4 regions of the Streptomyces sp. R-74717 genome follow, and region 2 is predicted to be linked to each of the others. Evidence: riboswitches for the same ligand, from Rfam matches in the RefSeq annotation. Region 2 holds a riboswitch; each other region holds the start of a gene.

Region 1 (3,704 bases), 1.9 Mb from region 2:
TTGGGCACATTGAGGATGCGGCGCAGCGGGACGGTGTCCTCGGGGTTGGCGAGGACCCGGAGGTAGGCCAGGACGTCCCGGACCTCCTTGCGCTCGTAGAAGCGCACGCCGCCGACGACCTTGTAGGGCAGTCCGACGCGAATGAAGATCTCTTCGAAGACACGGGACTGCGCGTTCGTGCGGTAGAAGATCGCGACGTCGCCCGCCTTGGCGTCGCCCGCGTCGGTCAGCCGGTCGATCTCGTCGGCGACGAACTGCGCCTCGTCGTGTTCGGTGTCGGCGACATAGCCGGTGATCCGGGCGCCCGTGCCGGCGTTCGTCCAGAGGTTCTTGGGGCGGCGGCTCTCGTTGCGCTCGATGACCGCGTTGGCAGCGGACAGGATCGTCTGCGTGGAGCGGTAGTTCTGCTCCAGGAGGATCGTGGTCGCGTTCGGGTAGTCCTCCTCGAACTGGAGGATGTTGCGAATGGTCGCGCCGCGGAAGGCGTAGATCGACTGGTCCGCGTCACCGACGACGCACAGCTCGGCGGGGGCGTCGCCCTCGCCGGCCGGGCCGACCAGTTCGCGCACGAGGGTGTACTGGGCGTGGTTGGTGTCCTGGTACTCGTCGACCAGGACGTGCCGGAAGCGGCGGCGGTAGTGCTCGGCGACGTCGGGGAAGGCCTGGAGCAGATGGACCGTCGTCATGATGATGTCGTCGAAGTCCAGCGCGTTGGCCTCGCGCAGCCGGGACTGGTACATCGCGTAGGCCTGGGCGAGGGTCTTCTCGAAGCCGTCCGCAGCCTGGCCTGCGAAGGTCTCCTCGTCGATCAGCTCGTTCTTCAGGTTGGAGACCTTGGCCGTGAACGCCTTCGGCGGGAAGCGCTTCGGGTCGAGGTCGAGATCGCGGCAGACCAGGGCCATCAGTCGCTTGGAGTCGGCGGCGTCGTAGATCGAGAACGACGAGGTGAAGCCGAGCTTCTTCGACTCGCGGCGCAGGATGCGTACGCACGCGCTGTGGAACGTCATGACCCACATGGCGTTGGCGCGCGGTCCGACGAGTTGCTCGACGCGCTCCTTCATCTCGCCCGCGGCCTTGTTGGTGAAGGTGATCGCCAGGATCTGGCCGGGGTGCACCCCGCGCTCGGCGAGGAGGTGGGCGATCCGGTGGGTCAGCACCCGGGTCTTCCCGGAGCCCGCCCCGGCGACAATGAGCAACGGGGAGCCCGCGTGGACCACGGCGGCGCGCTGCTCGGTGTTCAGCCCGTCGAGGAGCGCCGCGGAGTCGATGACGGGGCGGTGCGCGCCGTCGCGGTAGTACGCGTCCCTGGGCGGCGGGGGCCCGTCGAATACGCCCGCGAAGAGGTCCTCCGGCACCGCTTCGGGTGCGGAGTCCTCGGGGGGCGGCGGGGGCTCTTCCTCCGAGTGCTGGAGGCCGGCCAGGAAGCTGTCGTCAAAGAGGCTGCTCATCGCTTGTCGAGTCTAGGCCGCCGCAACGACACACGACGGCCGCATGGCGAACCGCACCCGACGGCCGGGCACACAAAGGCAGCAGCCACCCACTCCGTGTAAGGGAATTCGGGCCCTCGCCGGCCCTTGCCGCCCCACTTCATCAAGGTCACGAAAACGTATCGGGCATATCGAACATCGGCCTTCACAGCAGCACCACGGGTTGGCTAGCGTGCTCGACCGGGCGGCCCGTACCCCCTGAGGCGAACCACGCCGAGCGGGCGCCCGCGCCGAATCCGGCCTGCCCTCGTGGGAGTTCGGAGCCGGGGACCCACACGCAGCACCGGGGTGAATCGGTCCTTATCCCCCACTCGGACCGTAGGGCAGCCTTCCGTTCCGCCCGAACCCGACAGCTAACCCGGTAGGCGGTCCACGGAAGGAGATGCCGGCCTTGGCGTCGCATCGCAAACCGCGCACCCGGGTGCGCACCACCACACCGGCCGTAGGGCTCACCACGGCGGCACTGGCGTCCGTGACCCTGCTCTCCACACAGAGCGCCACGGCCGCCCCCGCCCCGAAGCCCAGCATCGAGAACGTCCAGAAGAAGGTCGACGACCTCTACCGGCAGGCGGGCACCGCGACCCAGCAGTACAACCGGGCGAAGGAAGCCTCCGCCACCCAGCGCGCCAAGGCCGACGCCCTGCTGGAGGACGTGGCCGAGCGCGCCGACAAGCTCAACGAAGCCCGCAGGACGCTCGGCGCCTACGCGGCCGCGCAGTACCGCACCGGCTCCATCGCGCCGAGCACCACCTTCTTCCTGGCCGACGACCCGCAGTCGTACTTCGACCAGAGCCAGCTGATGAGCCGGATGACCGGTCAGCAGCAGAAGGCAGTCACGGACTTCCGTACGCAGCAGGCCAAGGCGTCGAAGAAGCGTGCCGAAGCAGTGCAGAGCCTGGAGACGCTGACCTCGACACAGAGCACGCTGCGCACCAGCAAGCAGAACGTCCGGAAGAAGCTGGGCGAGGCGCGCGCGATGCTGTCGAAACTGACCGCCGAGGAGAAGGCGCGGCTCGCGGCGCTGGAGCGCGAGAAGGAGGCGGAGGCCAAGCGCAAGGCGCAGGAGCTGGCGCGGCAGCAGGCCGCCGCCAAGGCGGAGGCGGACCGCAAGGCCGCGGAAGCGGCGAAGGAGGCGGAATCCGGCAGCGGTACGGGCACGGGCACCGGAACCGGCTCGGACAGCAGCGCCACCACCAAGGCGGAGAAGGCCCTCGCCTTCGCCACGGCCCAGATCGGCAAGCCGTACGTATGGGGCGCGACGGGCCCGTCCTCGTACGACTGCTCCGGACTCACCCAGGCCGCCTGGAAGGCCGCGGGTGTCGACATCCCGCGCACCACCTGGGACCAGGTGAAGACAGGCACCCGGATCGCGACGGCCGATCTGCAGCCGGGCGACCTCGTCTTCTTCTACGACGACATCAGCCACGTCGGCATCTACAAGGGCGACGGAATGATGATCCACGCGCCGAAGCCGGGGGCGAACGTGCGCGAGGAGTCGATCTACTACATGCCGATCTACGGCAGCGTGCGGCCGTCGTAGCGGCTCACGCCCTTATGCCTTCAGCTGCCGGACGGGCTTGAATTCCACGCCCGTCCGGCAGCGTGGGCGGCACGGACCGGCTCAGGTCCAGAGCGTGGCGATGAAGATGTTGGCGAGCGTCAGCCCGCCCACCGCCGCGAAGGCGCCCTTGTCGACCTTCTCCTCGTCCCGCTTGACGTAGACGAGCGCGAGGATCACGACCAGGAGCAGCAACTTGACCCCGATCTTGATGTTGTTCACGTGGTGGCCGTCGGCCTCGTTGAGCCCGACCAGCGCGACACCGGTGACCAGCATCGTCAGAGCGCCGTGCAGCATCGCCGGGACGAATCGGGCCGTGCCCGCGCCCATCGCCTTCATCTGGGTCAGGAAACCGCCCAGCAGAGAGGCGATACCGATGATGTGCAGGGCGACGAAGACATTGATGAGTACGTCCATGGTCCGCAGCCTAGCCCCGGCCATATCACCACTCCGCAGGCAGGTGCGACTTCCTGTTCACTCGCGCCTGCACCAATTGCCTGGCTCTGGTGCAATTTTCCGAGCAATCGACGACAGCGCCGCGCCAAATTCGGGCAATAGGCGTCATTACGACTCTTCCCCACGCCCCGGGTTTAGCGTCCCTACCCAGGTGACCGGCTTCACCGCCGCTCCGCACCCGGACGGCGAACCGGTCACCCCGC
Region 2 (3,704 bases):
GGCGTCGTCGAGGATCTCCTCGATGCGCAGCAGCTGGTTGTACTTGGCGACGCGGTCCGAGCGGGCCGGGGCGCCGGTCTTGATCTGGCCGCAGTTCACCGCGACGGCGAGGTCGGCGATGGTGACGTCCTCGGTCTCGCCGGAGCGGTGGGACATCATGCACTTGAAGCCGTTGCGCTGGGCGAGCTCGACGGCGTCCAGGGTCTCGGTCAGCGAGCCGATCTGGTTGACCTTGACGAGCAGGGCGTTGGCGGAGCCCTCCTCGATGCCGCGGGCCAGACGCTCCGGGTTGGTGACGAACAGGTCGTCGCCGACGATCTGCACCTTGGCGCCGAGCTTCTGGGTGATGACGTTCCAGCCGGCCCAGTCGTCCTCGTACAGCGGGTCCTCGATGGAGACCAGCGGGTACGCGGAGACGAGCTCCTCGTAGTACTCGGTCATCTCGGCGGCCGAGCGGGACTTGCCCTCGAACTCGTACTTGCCGTCCTTGTAGAACTCGGACGCGGCGACGTCGAGCGCGAGCGCGATGTCCTTGCCCGGGGCGTAGCCGGCTTCCTTGATGGCCTCGAGGATGAGGTCGAGGGCGGCGCGGTTCGACTCCAGGTTCGGTGCGAAGCCGCCCTCGTCGCCGAGGCCGGTCGAAAGACCCTTGGTCTTCAGGACCTTCTTCAGCGTGTGGTAGACCTCGGCGCCCCAGCGCAGGGCCTCGGAGAAGGACTCCGCGCCGATCGGGGCGATCATGAACTCCTGGATGTCCACGTTGGAGTCGGCGTGCGACCCACCGTTGAGGATGTTCATCATCGGGACGGGCAGCAGGTGCGCGTTCGGGCCACCGAGGTAGCGGAACAGCGGCAGGTCCGAGGCCTCGGAGGCGGCGTGGGCGACGGCCAGCGAGACGCCGAGGATGGCGTTGGCGCCGAGCGAACCCTTGTTCTCGGTGGCGTCCAGGTCGAACATCGCCTGGTCGATCAGCCGCTGCTCGGTCGCGTCGTAGCCGACGAGCTCCGGGCCGATCTGCTCGATCACGGCCAGGACGGCCTTCTCGACGCCCTTGCCCTGGTAACGGTTGGGGTCACCGTCGCGAAGCTCAATGGCCTCGAACGCACCGGTGGAGGCGCCGGACGGCACGGCAGCACGACCCGTGCTGCCGTCGTCGAGGCCAACCTCGACCTCGACCGTGGGGTTCCCCCGGGAGTCGAGGATTTCCCGGGCTACGACGACGTCGATGGACGGCACGAGGCATCTCCTTCTGGGATATGACACTGGTTGTGCAGGGTCACTTTGGCCTTGCGACAAGAGCCTAACCGGCCCGGCCCGCTCAGTCGGACGACCGCCCGTCCCCTGGGACGAAAAAGGACCCGAGAGTGAGCATTACCGGACAAACAGTCAGAATTTTACTCGCCAGTAACTACAACAGTTGAACGATCACCCATAGTCGGCACTCCCTGCGCGGCACACGGCGCTCCCCCTATACAGGGGTGATGCACCACACATGGAGGTGGCACGTCGGACAGAGGTGACGCGTCACGCAGAAACCCCGGCCCGGCGCATACGGGGGATTGCGCGCCGGGCCGGGGTGCTCGGGGGGAGAGCCTGAACTACTTCGTCAGGTGGAGCTGCTGACCCGGGTAGATCAGGTCGGCGTCCTTGACGATGTCCTTGTTCAGCTCGAACAGCTGCTGCCAGCCGCCCTCGACCTTGCGGTCGGCGGCGATCTTGCTCAGGGAGTCGCCGGAGGCGACCTTGTACTCGCCGTCGCCCTTCTTGACCTTCTCGCCGGTCGGGGTGGTGACGGTCTTCTTCGACTCGGCCTGCGGGGCGGCGGAACGGTCCGAGCGGGAGGCGGCCGGGGCCTCGGTGCGCCCGGTCTTCTCCGGCTGGGCCTGCTGCTTCGGCGCGGCCGGGGTGCTCTTCTGCTCGGTGGCGTTGGAGCTGGAGGTGGAGTTCGAGGAGGAGCCGGTGTCGACGCCCGGGTCGACACCGTCGTTGGTCAGGTTGCCGGCACCGGCGCAGCCCCAGGCACCCGGACCCTGCATGTCGAGGAGCTTCTCGGCGGTGGCGATCTGCTGAGCCTTGGTGGCCAGGTCGGCACGGGGGGCGTACTGCGTACCCCCGGCGGCGGCCCAACTGGACTGCGAGAACTGCAGACCGCCGTAGTAGCCGTTACCGGTGTTGATGGACCAGTTGCCACCGGACTCGCACTGGGCGACGGCGTCCCAGGTGGCGACGGAGGCGGCGGAGGCGCCGGTCGCGCCCATCAGCGGCACGGCGACAGCGGTACCGGCGACACCGGCGAGCGTGGCGATACGGACGGCCTTGGACGGGCGGCGGTGCTTGCCCTTGCTGGAAAACAGCATGGAACTTCTCCTCACCGACGCCTACGAGGTGAGCTGTCGGGTTCGGGCCAAGTGAGTTGCCCGGTCGCACGTCCTAGCACGCGACTTCACCCCAAGCCGGTCCTGATGCGTCTTTCGACGATCGGGTCCGGCGCTTACCTGGGTCCCCCGCTCCTGCCTACGGCGCTTTTACGCGTCTGTTCCCTTCGACCGACGGCAGGATTCGGCGTGACGGTCGACGGGGCCCGCGGTGCGAGCGGTTCCGACCGTAAACATACGCAACCCCCACATTCAAAGACGGACACATCGGACAATCTTCCCCTACTTGCATCTGAGGAACCGTCGTTTTCGCAGGTGGGGGCGGTGCAGAAGGGTTACCCGGGCGCGACACACCAGTTGACGCAAAGAGACCCATGTCTCACTTACACATAAGCGGACATAAGTCTCTGAACTACCCCAGTTTTCGAGGCCCTTTTAACCGATTTTCAGACTGCCCTCACTCGGCCTTCACGTCGAGATCGAGGCTCTGGCCGGGGAGGATGAGGTCCGGATCGGAGCCGAGGGCATCCTTGTTGGCCTCATAGAGTGCGGGCCAGCCACCGGAAACCTTCTGTGCGTCAGCAATCGCCCAGAGGTTGTCGCCGGGGTGCACGGTGTACGTACCGTCGGCGACCGGAGCGGCCGCGTCGCGCGCGTCGGCGTCACCGCGGGAGGCATGGCGACCCGACTCGCGGTCACCGCCGTTCGCGTCCCGGTCCCCTTCGGGGGCCGGCGCGCCGCGATGCTTGCCACCGACACCGTCGGACGAATCGGATGAGCCGGATGAATCGGGCACACCGGAGGGCGGAGTGGCTGACGCGGTACCCGAGGGCTTCGCCGTCGCCTTGGCCTTGCCGGCCGACTTGTCGGCGCCGCTCGAGTCCTTCGAGCGGCGCGTACCGTCCGAGGCACTGTCCGACGGCGTGGCGTCATCGGACGGGGCCGCCGACGCGCCGTCAGCCGGCTCCGCGCTCTGTGTCGGCCCGGAGGAGGCCGCAGACCCCGGGTCGACACCCGGCAGCGTCCCGTCCACCGCGAGGCCGGAGATGACCGCACAGCTGGGCCACGCCTGCGGGCCCTTGTCGTCCAGGACCTTCTCGGCCACGGCTATCTGCTGCGCGCGGCTGGCGAGGTCGGCACGCGGGGCGTACGTCTCACCGCCGTACGCCTTCCAGGTCTCCTGCGAGAACTGCAGACCGCCGTAGAAGCCGTTGCCGAGGTCGGCGCTCCACATGCCGCCGCTCTCGCATTCGGCCACCCGGTCCCAGGTCGTTGCGTCGGCCGCGTGCGCACCGGCCGCGCCGAGCAGCGGGATGGCGATGGCCGATC
Region 3 (3,704 bases), 1.2 Mb from region 2:
GGGTGGGGCGCGGTACCGTCCGCAGCCGCGCGCGTACCGGGCAGGAGACCACAGGTGTGGAAGCGGCTGAAGCGGCGCGGCAGACATGCCGAGGGTGACACCCGCTCCCGGCGGTTCGTCCGCATGCTGCCCGCTCTGATGATCCTCGGCGGGCTGGTGTTCGATCTCCTCACCCCGCCGATTTTCACCGCCATTCCGCTGTTCGTTGCCGCGCCGCTGATCGCCGCGCCGTTCTTCTCGCTGTCCAGCACCATCTGTATCGGCATTGCCTCGATGGTGGCCGTCACCGTGCTGCGGTTGTCCGGCAACTCTTTGCCGTTGGTCGTGCCGTTGATCGAGTTGCTCACCCTGGCCACCGTCTCGGCCCTCGCGGTCGTGATCAACACGGTCGTACGGCGCGGCAATGAACAGCTGGCCTCCGCGCGGGTCATCGCGGAGACCGCCATGCGGGCGGTGCTGCCGAAGCCGTCCGACCGGATCGGCGGGCTGCATGTGGCGGCGCGGTACGAGGCGGCGCAGGCGGACGAGTTCGTCGGCGGCGACCTGTTCGCCGTGGCGGACACCCCGCAGGGGGTGCGGCTGGTGGTCGGGGACGTGCGGGGGAAGGGGCTCGACGCCGTGGAGTCGGTGGCGGTTGCCATCGGGGCGTTCCGGGAGGCGGCCGAACAGGAGCGTTCGCTGGAGGGCGTGGCGCAGCGGCTGGAGCGGGCGCTGGCGCGGGAGGGGGCGCGGGGCGGGCTGGACGCGGTCGAGGGCTTCATCACTGCCGTACTGGCCGAGATCCCGTCCGGGGTGTCCCGGGTGCGGATCGTCAACCGCGGTCACCCCGAGCCGATCCTGCTGCACCCGGACGGGGCGGTGGAGGTGCTGGGGCCCACGGTGCCCGCGCTGCCGCTCGGGATGGACCTGGGGGTGTGGCCGGACCGGGCGGACGAGTGGGATCTGCCGGCGGGGACGACCCTGCTCCTCTACACCGACGGCCTCTCCGAGGCGCGGAACGCCGATGGGGTCTTCTACGACCCGGCGGCCCGGCTGCGCGGGCGGATCTTTCCGGGGCCCGAGGAGCTGCTGTCCGCGCTGACCGATGACGTGCGGCTGCACACGGGCGGCGAGACGACCGACGACATGGCGCTGCTCGCGGTCGTACGTCCCGCGGAGGGGCAGCCGGACCGGCGCAGGACCGTGAAGATCGTGGGCCTGGAAACGATGTGACGGGTGGGGCGGGCGCTTCGTGTGGATCGGGCGCTTCGTGCGGGCCGGGTGCTTCGTGCGGGCCGGGTGTTTCGCGCGTCCCGGGGCGCGGCCTTGGGTGCGGGATGCCACCGTACGTAACCGAAAGGCGTCGCTCCGCATAACATTTGACGCAACGTCAGAAACCGGGTAATGGCTGAGGGTCGATCAACTCGTCCGGTTCCACCCGATTGTGTCCCGTAAAGTCCAGGCCAAAGACCTGAACGATCAGTGGGAACAGCTTGGAATCAGACCCGTGTGTCTATTAACGTTCGATAACGCAGCGCGGTCGTCCCAGCCGTCGTCAGTGGCGGCACCGTGCGCGAGCGCCGAATTCCGCAAGGGAACCGGGGAACCACCTACATGGGGTGAATCGGGCACCTGTGTCTCGTGAGAGGCAGAGGCGCCCGTAGGAGACCTTCCTGCTCCGAACCCGTCAGCTAACCCGGTAGGCGAGAAGGAAGGAAAGGAGTGCGCCCCCGTGGCGTCCAACAAGCCTGCCCCCGAGGCCCCCTCTCGGTTCAACCCCGAGTTCAGTTCCGACTTCGGCGCCGACTTCGGATCCGATTTCGGCTCCGACTACGGAACCGCCGGGACGGGAACGGTGTTCGGCGCCGAGACGGGCGGTGGCTTCGCCGGTGAGTTCGGCAGCGAATTCCGCGCCGACGGCAACGGTGAGCCCGACAGAAGCTGGGACGAGTGGAACCCCACCGAGGAGTCCGTCCGCCCCGTTCGCGGCAGGCACCGCGTCGCCAAGCAGCGCAACGGACTTGCCCGTAGCTCCACGGTACTCGGGGTCGGTGTCATCGCGGCAGTCGGCGCGGGCGGCATGGCCACCGCGCAGAGCAAGCCGCCGGTCTCCATCTCCCTTCCCGACTCCATCTCGGACAACCTCCCCGACGCCAAGTCCCTTCCCGGCGTGGGCTCCCTGCTCTCCGGCGAGTCCGAGGCCGACAAGGCCGAGGCCGCCGCCGCTGCCGCCCCGCTCACCACCGCCGGCCTCACCGCCGCCGAGGCCGAGCAGGGCACGATGGACGCGGGCGAGGCACTCCGCGCCCGCATCCTCCAGCAGGCCGAGCAGCAGCAGGACGCCGCCGACGCCGAGGCCAAGGCGGCGCAGGAGAAGGCGGCCGCGGAGAAGGCCGCCGCCGAGGCCAGGAAGCAGCAGGACGCGGCCGAGGCCAAGGCCGCCGCCGAGAAGAAGAAGGCGGAGGAGGAAGCCAAGGCGAAGGCTGAGGCCCTGCGGCTCGCCAAGCTCGCCGCCAGCTACGCCATCCCGACCTCCTCGTACACGATCACCTCGACCTTCGGCCAGGCCGGCCCGATGTGGTCCTCCGGCCACCACACCGGCCTCGACTTCGCAGCGCAGGCCGGCACCCCGATCAAGGCCGTACACGGCGGCACCATCAAGTCGGCAGGCTATTCCGGTTCGTACGGCTACCGCACGGTGCTGGAGCTCGACGACGGTACGGAGCTGTGGTTCTGCCACCAGTCCTCGATCGGCGTCAGTGTCGGCCAGAAGGTCACCACCGGTGAGACCATCGGCCGGGTCGGCGCAACCGGCAATGTCACGGGCGCGCACCTCCACCTGGAGGTCCACACCCCCGACGGTACGGGCATCGACCCGATGGCCTGGCTGCGCGGCAAGGGCCTCAACCCCTGATCCGCCGGCCGTCTCCCGGCCTGTGATCCGATCCGGTTCACAGGCCGTTGAACCCCGGCAGTCCTGGCGCTCACCCCCCGACGTCAGGGCTGCCGGTCTGCCGGAACAGCGGACTCCCGACGCCAGGGCTGCCGGAATAGCGGACCCGCCGGAGTCCGTTGTTCCGTATATGACTTCTCTTCGTGAGCTGGGCCCTTCCGACCTCCAGGTCTTCCCGCTCGCCCTCGGCGGCAACGTCTTCGGCTGGACCGCCGACGAGGCGCAGTCCTTTGCCGTGCTGGACGCCTACGTCGCGGCGGGCGGCAACTTCATCGACACCGCCGACGCCTACTCCGCCTGGATCCCGGGCAACGAGGGCGGCGAGTCGGAGACCGTCATCGGTAAGTGGCTCGCGGCACGCTCCAACCGTTCCGACATCGTCGTCGCCACCAAGGTCGGCGCCCACCCCTCGTACAAGGGGCTCTCCGCCGCGAACATCAAGGCCGCGGCCGAGGAGTCGCTGCGCCGGCTCGGCACCGACCACATCGATCTGTACTACACGCACTTCGACGACGAGACCGTCCCGGTCGAGGAGATCATCACCGCCCTCGACCAGCTGGTGAAGGAGGGCAAGGTCCGGGAGATCGGCGCCTCCAACATCAGCCCCGAGCGGCTCCAGGCGTCCCTGGACTTCTCGGAGCGCGAGGGGCTGGCCCGTTATGTCGCCCTGCAGCCGCACTACAACCTGGTCTCCCGTGACACGTACGAGGGCGAGCTCCAGGACACGGCCGCCCGGGCCGGGCTCGCCGCCGTCCCGTACTTTGCCCTCGCC
Region 4 (3,704 bases), 4.4 Mb from region 2:
GGCGTCGAGCTGTTCGTCGTGGACGACGCGTGGTTCGGGCGGCGCACCAGCGACCGGGCCGGGCTCGGCGACTGGACGCCGAATCCGGACCGCTTTCCCGGCGGACTGAAGCCGCTCGCCGACGAAGTGCACGGACTCGGCATGCAGTTCGGCATCTGGGTCGAGCCGGAAATGGTCAATGCCGACAGCGATCTCTATCGCGCACACCCCGACTGGGTGCAGCATTTCCCCGGGCGGGCGCGGACCGAGTTCCGCAATCAACTGGTGCTCAATCTGGCCCGCACCGATGTGCAGGACTATCTGTGGGAGCGGCTGGACACACTGCTCTCCAGTACGCCCGTCGACTATGTGAAATGGGACTTCAACCGCAGCTTCACCGACGCGGGCTGGCCGGGTGAGGAGTATCAGCAGAAGCTCTGGATCGAGCACGTGGACGCCCTGTACGCGCTGATCGACCGGCTCCGGGCCGCGCACCCCTCCGTCGCATTCGAGTCCTGCTCGGGCGGCGGCGGCAGGATCGACCTGGGGATTCTGTCCCGTACGGACCAGGTGTGGACCTCCGACAACACCGACCCGCTCGACCGACTCGCCATCCAGGAGGGCTTCGGCCAGATCCATCCGGCCCGGGTGATGGCCGCCTGGGTCACCGACAGCCCGAATGCCCAGCTCAACGACAGGGTCAGCTCACTGCGGTTCCGTTTCGTGAGCGCGATGGCCGGTGTGCTCGGGGTCGGTGGGGACCTCACCGACTGGAGCGAGGAGGAGCTGGCCGAGGCGCGGAACTGGGTGGATCTCTACAAGGAGATCCGGCCGGTGGTGCAGCACGGCGCGCTGTACCGGCTGCGCGCCCCGCGCGGCGGACTCAGCGCGGTCCAGTACGTCCACGGGGACGAGACCGTGGTCCTGATGTGGCTGGAGGCACAGAGGTACGGAGAGCGGCCCCCGGCCCTGCGGCTGCGCGGGATCGACCCCGCAGCGAGGTACACCTGCCTGGACACGGGGGCGGTGCACCACGGTTCGGTACTGCTGCATCAGGGGCTGCACACCGGGCTTCGGGGGGATCTCGACGCGCGGGTGCTGAGGCTGCGACGCGAATGACAGGCGCAACATGTCCGCAATTAGTGCATTTAGCTCAATATGCCCCGCTTCTACGGGAGATGGTCGCCCGCTCGTGAGCGGAATCATATCCGTGACGGTGTGTGGTGGCGGGGCAGTTGGGTATTCCGTGCGCGGCGCGGAAAGCCAAGATCCTTAATCCACGGAGTGTGACCGGAATTCTGCGCTGATTTCCGAGCGCGGATTCCGGTACAGAAGCAGTGGCTTGTTATCGCCGTCCCGACTCGCTTACGGTCACCGTCAATCCGGACGGACCGCCTAATCCTGCCGCCGCCCGGAATTCGCACCCACTCATCGTGTGGCAGGAGCGGGGGAACCAGGTAGGCCGCCGATCGGAGAAATCCGGCCGGCTAGGGGTGAAGCCGCGCTCAGTGCGGCCGGGCATCTCCAGCCCGAACCCGACAGCTCACCTCGCAGGCGCCGGAGAGGAAGCACGTCATGCCCATATCGGGTAAGCATCGTCGTACGAAGTCCAGCGCCATCGCCCGTGGCGTCGCCGCCGCAGGCGCCGGTGGTGCCGTCATCGCACTGCCGCTGCTCGGTGCCACCGGTGCCCACGCCGCGCCGCAGTCGGCCCCGACCACCGCGCCGCAGTCGGCCTCCGTCGCCGCCACGCACGCCGCCCCGGCCAAGCCGGTCGCGCAGAAGCAGGCCGCCACCACGACGTACTCCGTCGTGTCCGGCGACTACCTGTCGAAGATCGCCACCGAGCACAAGGTCAAGGGCGGCTGGCAGAAGCTGTACCAGGACAACCGCAGGGTCGTCGGTGAAGACCCCGGCCTGATCTTCCCGGGCATGAAGCTGACGCTCGGCGGCAAGGCGTCGGGTGACGCCGCGTCCACCGGCGCCGGCGCGGGTGCGGCCCTCCCGTCGAAGGCCCTCTCGGTGCCCTCGTCGATCGTGGAGAAGTCCGCCCCGGCCAAGTCCGCCCCGGCCAAGGTCTCGACGGTCACGGAGTCCAAGACCTCCGCCCCGGCAGGTCAGAGCAACAGCTCCGGCTACGCACATCCGGTCCCCGGCAACCACACCACCGGATACCGCGCCTCCGGCTCCAACTGGTCCAGCGGCAGCCACACCGGCATCGACTTCCCCGTCTTCACCGGCACCAGCGTGAAGGCCATTGCCTCCGGCACCGTCGTCACCGCCGGCTGGGGCGGCGCGTACGGCAACCAGGTCGTCATCAAGCACGCCGACGGCCACTACTCGCAGTACGGCCACCTGTCCTCGATCTCAGTCTCCGCGGGCCAGACCCTGAGCACCGGTCAGCAGGTCGGCCTCTCCGGCGCCACCGGCAACGCCACCGGCCCGCACCTGCACTTCGAGGTTCGCACGGGCCCGGCGTACGGCTCGGACATCGACCCGATCGCGTACCTGGCTTCTCACGGCATCTACGTCTGAGCCGAACAGCCGGGCAGTTGAGCAACAAAGCATGACCTGAACAAAACAGAAGGGGCGGTGCGCGGCGGCGCACCGCCCCTTCTGCTTATTCCCCCTTTACCAAAAACTGACCGGGTGGTCTATCTCGCCACCCGTCAACCCCTTATTACGGTCGCGTAGGTCACATTCGTCGGTGCAGGATAAGCGTTTGTGGCAGACGATTCGAGAAAAAATCAACGTGGCGTCATCAACCGACATGGCGTCATCGGGTCGTACGCAGCGATTGGCGACAGCTTCACCGAGGGAGTCGGCGACCCCGGCCCGGACGGAACCTTCGTCGGCTGGGCGGACCGCTTCGCGGTGCTTCTCGCGGACCAGCTCCCGGACCCCGATGCGGGGACGAACACCGAAGGCTCCGCTCACGGGAATTTCAGGTACGCCAATCTCGCCGTACGCGGACGCCTCCTCGACCAGATCGTCGAGGAGCAGGTGCCGCGCGCCAAGGAGCTCGCACCCGACCTGGTGAGCTTCTGCGCGGGCGGCAACGACATCATCAGGCCCGGCACCGACCCCGACGACGTGGCCGAGCGCTTCGAGCGCGCGGTCGCCGAGCTGACCGGATCGGTCGGCACCGTCCTGGTCACCACCGGCTTCGACACCCGAGGCGTTCCCGTGCTGCGCCATCTGCGCGGCAAGATCGCCACCTACACCGCCCATGTGCGGTCCATCGCCGACCGCTACGACTGCCCGGTCCTCGACCTGTGGTCGCTGCGGTCCGTCCAGGACAGGCGCGCCTGGGACGACGACCGGCTCCATCTGTCGCCCGAAGGACACACCAGGGTCGCGCTGCGCGCCGCCCAGGTCCTCGGCATCGATGTGCCGGCCGACCCCGACCAGGAATGGCCCCCGCAGGCACAGCGCGGCACGCTCGAAGTACGGCGCGACGACATCCACTGGGCGCGCGAGTACCTGGTTCCGTGGATCGGCCGGCGGCTGCGCGGCGAGTCCTCCGGCGACCATGTCGAGGCGAAGCGGCCGGACCTCCTGCCGCTCTAAGCGGCCTCCGCCACCGTGGTGCCCTCGCTCGCCGGACGGGCTGGAGGTTCAGGTTCGTCCGGCGAGGGGCAACAACGTGGACGCCGGTATGCGTTCCAGCACACCGCCCGCGAAGACGTCGTACAACGGCAGCGTCTCCAGATGCACATAGCCGA

What was found. A riboswitch is a leader RNA that binds a small molecule or an ion and turns the genes downstream of it on or off. The one in region 2 is predicted to bind cyclic di-AMP.
Region 1: linked by a shared signal. The riboswitch ahead of NRF20_RS18330 (NlpC/P60 family protein) and the one ahead of NRF20_RS27375 (transglycosylase family protein) in region 2 are both predicted to bind cyclic di-AMP.
Region 3: linked by a shared signal. The riboswitch ahead of NRF20_RS21710 (M23 family metallopeptidase) and the one ahead of NRF20_RS27375 (transglycosylase family protein) in region 2 are both predicted to bind cyclic di-AMP.
Region 4: linked by a shared signal. The riboswitch ahead of NRF20_RS07280 (peptidoglycan DD-metalloendopeptidase family protein) and the one ahead of NRF20_RS27375 (transglycosylase family protein) in region 2 are both predicted to bind cyclic di-AMP.

The regions. Positions count from the first base shown of each region.
Region 1 covers NZ_CP102361.1:4,074,951-4,078,654, forward strand. Annotated here, with positions in the region: gene pcrA (DNA helicase PcrA) at 1-1,448, opposite strand, end outside; cyclic di-AMP (ydaO/yuaA leader) riboswitch at 1,706-1,871, shown strand; gene NRF20_RS18330 (NlpC/P60 family protein) at 1,870-3,027, shown strand; gene NRF20_RS18335 (hypothetical protein) at 3,109-3,462, opposite strand.
Region 2 covers NZ_CP102361.1:5,969,417-5,973,120, reverse strand. Annotated here, with positions in the region: gene eno (phosphopyruvate hydratase) at 1-1,236, opposite strand, end outside; gene NRF20_RS27375 (transglycosylase family protein) at 1,599-2,357, opposite strand; cyclic di-AMP (ydaO/yuaA leader) riboswitch at 2,361-2,532, opposite strand; gene NRF20_RS27370 (transglycosylase family protein) at 2,833-3,704, opposite strand, start outside.
Region 3 covers NZ_CP102361.1:4,757,995-4,761,698, reverse strand. Annotated here, with positions in the region: gene NRF20_RS21715 (PP2C family protein-serine/threonine phosphatase) at 124-1,212, shown strand; cyclic di-AMP (ydaO/yuaA leader) riboswitch at 1,548-1,700, shown strand; gene NRF20_RS21710 (M23 family metallopeptidase) at 1,712-2,893, shown strand; gene NRF20_RS21705 (aldo/keto reductase) at 3,063-3,704, shown strand, end outside.
Region 4 covers NZ_CP102361.1:1,617,340-1,621,043, reverse strand. Annotated here, with positions in the region: gene NRF20_RS07285 (alpha-galactosidase) at 1-1,098, shown strand, start outside; cyclic di-AMP (ydaO/yuaA leader) riboswitch at 1,391-1,549, shown strand; gene NRF20_RS07280 (peptidoglycan DD-metalloendopeptidase family protein) at 1,555-2,514, shown strand; gene NRF20_RS07275 (SGNH/GDSL hydrolase family protein) at 2,704-3,549, shown strand; gene NRF20_RS07270 (STM4011 family radical SAM protein) at 3,598-3,704, opposite strand, start outside.